Prochlorococcus marinus CUG1415: one gene and its partner. Each later gene encodes a partner of the first gene's protein in a complex. Links are inferred from orthologs where the notes say so. Each region holds a gene or a part of one and is shown in the gene's direction. Other genes may lie near its edges. The genes, in order: mnmE and mnmG.

Region 1 (2,956 bases):
CAATGTTAAAACTGCTTATGGTAAACCAGCTATTATCAATCTCTGCGTAGGTCTAGAAAGTTATAATCAACTTCAAAAAACAATTGACCAAATTAAATCAATGGCAGATGTTTTAGATATTGCCAGAATTGGACAAAGTTAATTTTACAAATCAGATCAAGCTATCTTGTAATTTTTATCTTGTAGATCAAAAAAACAATACTGCCACAAATCAAAGCTAATAAAAAACCAACAAAAGATGAACCTATTAGTAGCTTTAGTGAAAAAATTGTACCTTGTTTCCATAAGTCATCAATAACAAAACTTTTTTCAATTATTTTATTAGAAGAGGTATTTAAAAAAATAGAACCAACTTTATAGTTGAAATAATAAAGTGGAATGTAAGTAAAGGGGTTGCTGATCCAAGTACCAATTGCAGCTAGAACAATATTTCCCTTAGCTAGTTTCGCAAAAAATACCCCTATTAAAGTCTGAAACCCAAAGAAAGGAAAGCAACCACTAAATACACCTATAGCTAAACCTTTAGCATTAAAGAAAGGACTCCCATTCTGATGCCTAAATAATGATAGAATTTTTTTAAAGCTAATATCTCTTTTAGATCTCATTCAGAAAGAAAAATTAAAAATTAAATTATTGATAATCTTACTTAATTATCTATAACAAAGCGAGAGATGGATTTGATACTTACTACAGAAGATACGATAGCAGCAATTGCTACAGCTATAAGTATAGGGAAAGGTGGAGTTGCGATAATAAGAGTATCAGGGAAAGACTCAATAAATTCTTGCAAAAAGATTGTTCAAACTAAATCTAAATATGCATGGGAATCACATAGAGTTTTTCATGGTTTTATTAAGGAAAATAAAAACAATAAATTTATAGACGAGGTTTTAATTTTAGTAATGAAATCACCAAATAGCTTCACAGGAGAGGATGTTGTTGAAATACATTGCCATGGAGGAATTATCTTAGTAAATAAAGTTCTAAAGATATTATTATCTAGTAATTCTAAAATTAGACTTGCAAATCCAGGAGAATTTAGTCAACGAGCTTTTCTCAATGGAAAAATAGACCTTACTCAAGCCGAGTCAATTAATCAATTAATTAACGCAAGTAATATCAGATCAGCGGAGTTAGCTTTTGGGGGGGCTCAAGGAGAAATAAAGAAAAAAATTGATGATATTAAAAATGACCTTATAAATGAACTTTGCGAGATAGAAGCAAGAGTTGATTTTGAAGAAGACTTCACAGAGTTTAATTACAACAAATATCGAAAAAACATTAAAAAAGTAAAAGAAAAAATAGAATTATTAATAGAAAATGCAAAAAGAAATTCATATATTCACAATGGAATATCCATTGCGCTTATAGGCAAAACCAATGTGGGTAAGAGCTCTTTAATAAATTTGCTTGCAAAAAAAGAGACAGCAATCGTAACTAATATTCCTGGAACAACTAGAGATGTTATTGAAGTGAATTTAAATATTAATGACATTCCAATGAAAATAATTGATACTGCTGGCATAAGAGAAACTCAGGAACAAATTGAAAGTATTGGAATAAAAAAAAGCTTTGAAAAAATAAAAGAGTCAGATTTTATAATTTATATTTATAGTCTTGAAGAAGGATTTCATGAAGAAGACAAAAAAATAATAAAAGAAATCCCCAAAGAAAAATTAATTACTATTTTGGGTAATAAAAAAGATTTAATTGATTCTAAAAATATTAAGTCAAATCAGTTAAAAAACTCAATTCTTATGAGCATTAAGAATAATGATGGTGAAAGATTATTAATCGATACGATCATAAAAAAATGCGGATTAAAACAAGTAGAAAATATCAATATATTTTTAAACGAAAGACATCTAACGAATTTGTCTGCTTGTCTATCTAATTTAAATGATACTGATGAAATAATAAAAAATAAATTGCCATTTGATTTGTTATCAATAGAACTGAGAGATGGAATTCAAAACTTATCTAAAATAACTGGTCAAGAATTAACAGAGGAACTTCTAGAAAATATTTTTTCTAAGTTTTGTATTGGTAAATAAATTTGAGTTAAATTACATAGTGATATATAGTTAATTCTCTAACTTCATTTGAATTTTTATTAATTAATTATTTTTTAGTTTAGTGGATTTAAATACTCCAATAATAAGTAAGTTCATTGATAATTGGATCGATGAAGATATAGGAAGAGGAGATCTAACAAGTCCTTCTATTACAGAAGAGAATGGTAATGCATATTGGATTGCGAAAGAAGATGGTATATTTTGTGGTGTTGAAATTATAAAAGAAATTTTTAAAAAAATTGATTCAAATATCAGTTCAAAATTTAATATCTCTGATGGGGATAAATTTTTTAAAGATCAAAAACTCCTGGAAATATATGGACCTTCAAAAAGTTTGCTCGCTAGTGAAAGGGTAAGCCTAAATTTAGCAATGCATTTATCTGGAATATCAACATATACAAAGAATCTTGTAAATAAGTTAGAAGGCACAAATATAAAATTAGCAGATACTAGAAAAACGACTCCTGGCTTAAGAATATTTGAAAAATATGCATTCAAATGCGGAGGTGGAGTGAATCATAGAATGGGATTATACGATGCCGCTATGATAAAAGAAAATCACATTGCATGGACAGATAATCTGAAGAATGCAGTAAAAAAAATTCGACTAAATTCCCCTTTTACAACTCATATCATAATTGAAGCTGAGAATATCGAACAGGCAAAAGAAGCAATATTAGCAGGAGCAGATAGTGTCTTATTAGATGAACTTAGCCCAGAAATAATCAAAACAAACGTTCAAGAATTAAGAGATTTATCAATGTATAGCTTAAAAAAAGAAGTCAATAAAAATTTGATAATAGAAGTTTCTGGAATTAACCCTAAAGAAATTAGTAAATATCTAATAAAAGGTATTGATTTGATTTCAACAAGTTCTTCAA
Region 2 (3,437 bases), on another replicon or contig:
AGTTGACATATAGATTACTTTCGATGGAAGTTGGAATCGAAAGTGGCAGGCTAAGAACAGGAAGATTACAACAAGATGAATGGCCTTTACTTGGAGAAGGTATCAATTCATTGGGTCAACTACCAATATTTATAGATGACAAACCTAATTTAAGTGTCTTAGAGATGAGATCTTTATGTAGAAGATTAATAGCTGAGCAAAAAAAAGAACTTGGATTAATTGTGATTGATTACCTCCAATTGATGGAAGGAACAACTCCTGATAATAGAGTGCAAGAACTTTCACGGATAACAAGAGGTCTTAAAAGCATGGCCAGAGAATTAAAAGTACCAGTGGTTGCCTTATCTCAACTTAGTAGAGGAGTAGAGTCTAGAACAAACAAAAGACCAATGTTAAGCGATCTAAGAGAATCAGGTTCTATTGAACAAGACGCAGATTTAGTGTTAATGATTTATAGAGATGAATACTATAATCCAGAGACTGAAGATAGAGGTATAACAGAGATTATTGTCACTAAACATAGAAATGGGCCCGTAGGAACTGTTAAATTATTATTTGAACCTCAATTTACGAGATTTAAGAATTTAGCTAATTAAATCTATCCTCAAATGCAAGATCATCAATCGCCAAATGAATCTTTTGACATCATCGTTATTGGAGGAGGACATGCAGGATGCGAAGCAGCCATAACAACAGCAAAATTAGGATTTTCAACAGCCTTATTTACAATCAATTTAGATAGAATTGCCTGGCAACCTTGTAACCCTGCAGTTGGCGGGCCAGCAAAAAGTCAGTTAGTGCATGAAGTGGATGCATTAGGAGGAATTATTGGAAAATTAGCTGATGAGACAGCGATACAAAAACGGATATTAAATGCCAGTAGAGGACCAGCTGTATGGGCATTAAGAGCTCAAACGGATAAAAGAGAATACTCAAAAAGAATGATCGAAATACTACAAAATACAGATAATTTATCTTTAAAAGAAGCAATGATTACTGAAATTGATATTGCAAAAACTGAAGTAATTGGAGTTAACTCAAAAAAAAATATACAAAAACAAATCAAGGGTGTAAAAACTTTCTTTGGTAGTTATTATTCAGCGAGATCAGTTATTATCACAGCTGGCACTTTTTTAGAAGGCAGAATATGGATAGGAAATAAATCAATGTCAGCTGGCAGATCTGGTGAACAAGCAGCAAAGGGTCTTACTCAAAACTTACACGAAATTGGGATCAAAACAGAACGTTTAAAAACAGGCACCCCAGCAAGAGTTGATAAAAAAAGTATCATTTTTGATGAATTAGATATTCAACCTAGTACAGCAGCTGATAAATATTTTTCGTTTGACCCAGATATCAAAAATAATATGCCCCAAGTTAGTTGTCACATCACAAGAACAACTTCTAAAACACATCAACTAATTCGAGATAATTTACATTTAACTCCCATTTACGGTGGTTTTATTGAAAGTAAGGGGCCTAGATATTGTCCATCTATTGAAGATAAAATAGTTAAATTTGCTGATAAAGAATCACATCAAATTTTCTTAGAACCAGAAGGAATTAATACCCCTGAAATATATGTTCAAGGATTTTCTACAGGTTTGCCCGAAAATATTCAATTAGAACTTTTAAGAACCTTACCTGGATTAACTGAATGTAAAATGTTACGGCCAGCATATGCTGTGGAGTATGAATATATTCCTGCAACCCAGCTACAAAGATCACTCGAAACAAAAGAAATTGAATATTTATTTAGCGCTGGACAAATTAATGGAACTACTGGTTATGAAGAAGCAGCTGCACAAGGATTAGTTGCAGGACTCAATGCAACAAGAAAACTAAACAACAGAGATCCAATAATATTTACTAGAGAAAGCAGCTATATAGGAACAATGATTAATGATTTAATTACCAAAGACCTCAAAGAACCATACAGAGTTCTTACAAGTAGGAGCGAATATAGATTAACCCTAAGAGGAGATAATGCAGATAGGAGATTAACCCCATTAGGTTATCAAATAGGGCTAATTGATGAGAAAAGATGGTCGGCCTATCAAGAAAAAATCAAATTCCTTGAAGAAGAGAAATTAAGATTAAAAAACACCCGTTTAAAAAATACCGATGAAATAGCAAAAAAAATAGCATTAGACACAGGATCAAAAATCAAAGGCTCAACAACTTTGCAAGAACTCTTAAAAAGACCAAACTTTCATTATTCAGATCTAATTAAATATGATTTGAATGCAAAAGATCTAGCTTCTTCAATAAAGGAAGCTGTTGAAATAGATATTAAGTACGAGGGTTATCTTAAAAGACAAAAAAACAATATTGATCAAATAAATCGTCAAAGATCTAAATCTCTGTCCCAAGAAATAAATTATGCAAAGATAGATACATTATCTTTAGAAGCTAGAGAAAATTTGAATAAACTAAAGCCAAAAAATTTTGGTGATGCTTCACAAATTCCAGGAGTTAGCAAAGCTGATTTAACTGCATTACTTGTTTGGCTAAAAATAAGAGATGTAAAAACAGAAAAAGCAAAAATTTTTACTAAAAAAAGTTATCATCTTAAAAGCAATCTTTCAGAACACTGAATAATAAACTTTTCAAGTCACCAAAAATATTATGGGAAGAAAAAGCCTCAACTTTTTTAGTGAAAAATTCACTACCAAAAATATCTGGTCCATGGAAATTAATGCTGCTTGGGGATGGAAGTCCAACTAGACATCTACAGCTTTTAACTAATCAAGAAACAAAAATTAAATTAATTTCAATGCAATTAGATCCTCTATCCAGTGAAGATGGTCCTAAAGAGTTGAATCAGTTAAATGGCCCTTTAATTAGAAGACAAGTATGGATTAAAAACAATAATAAAAACCTAGCATGGGCTGAAAGTTGGTGGAATGCAGAACAAGTAAGTGAAAATTTAAAAGCCAAAGAAGAACCAATTTGGAAGAATTTAACACAAGACAGATCAGAGTTGTTTAGAGAAGTTGATCGTATTTCACTTGTGAATTCAAAATGGTTAGAAGATCAATTTTGTTTTAAGGGTCCATTCTGGTCAAGAAATTATAGATTTTTTCGAGACAAAAAGCCACTAACAATTATTAGAGAAGTCTTCAATCCATATTTAGAAAATTTACTAGGGTCTTCTGGAATTAACAAATTTGCAAATCTATACTCTTCTTCTTCTTCTTGATCTAGGAAGATTTCTTGATTTGGATTGACCCTGTTGGTTTAATTGTTCTCTTGGTTTATCATTCTCTTTTTCTGAAGATCTTTGCCATCTTTCAACTTTAAAATCCATTTCATCTGGCCAATCTTCGTCTTTAGTTTCTTTACCATAAGGTAATTTCTTTTGCTCAGTTGTTCGTAAATTTTTTGGTTGCCTTAAAGATATTGCTTCTAAAGGTCTTTTTGAAAGCGGTTTAGCA

What was found.
Region 2: the proteins of mnmE (region 1) and mnmG are in contact, whole or in part, in a solved structure (PDB 9HIP), measured with the Escherichia coli proteins. The link is inferred for Prochlorococcus marinus CUG1415 from one-to-one orthologs.

The regions. Positions count from the first base shown.
Region 1 is NZ_JAAORL010000001.1:190,179-193,134, reverse strand. The notes cover bases 1-2,862. They hold mnmE (tRNA uridine-5-carboxymethylaminomethyl(34) synthesis GTPase MnmE), read left to right. Parts: upstream 1-671; coding sequence 672-2,054; downstream 2,055-2,862. Other genes in these bases: nadC (carboxylating nicotinate-nucleotide diphosphorylase), read left to right, coding at 2,137-2,862; HA143_RS01060 (DUF2062 domain-containing protein), read right to left, coding at 162-605; HA143_RS01065 (RelA/SpoT family protein), read left to right, coding at 1-142. In the rest of the region: more of nadC, read left to right, coding at 2,863-2,956. UniProt on the Escherichia coli protein: Exhibits a very high intrinsic GTPase hydrolysis rate. Involved in the addition of a carboxymethylaminomethyl (cmnm) group at the wobble position (U34) of certain tRNAs, forming tRNA-cmnm(5)s(2)U34.
Region 2 is NZ_JAAORL010000002.1:616,950-620,386, forward strand. The notes cover bases 217-3,102. They hold mnmG (tRNA uridine-5-carboxymethylaminomethyl(34) synthesis enzyme MnmG), read left to right. Parts: upstream 217-608; coding sequence 609-2,597; downstream 2,598-3,102. Other genes in these bases: dnaB (replicative DNA helicase), read left to right, coding at 217-596; HA143_RS09485 (chorismate lyase), read left to right, coding at 2,624-3,102. Also shown: more of dnaB, read left to right, coding at 1-216; more of HA143_RS09485, read left to right, coding at 3,103-3,202; HA143_RS09490 (RNA helicase), read right to left, coding at 3,179-3,437. UniProt on the Escherichia coli protein: NAD-binding protein involved in the addition of a carboxymethylaminomethyl (cmnm) group at the wobble position (U34) of certain tRNAs, forming tRNA-cmnm(5)s(2)U34.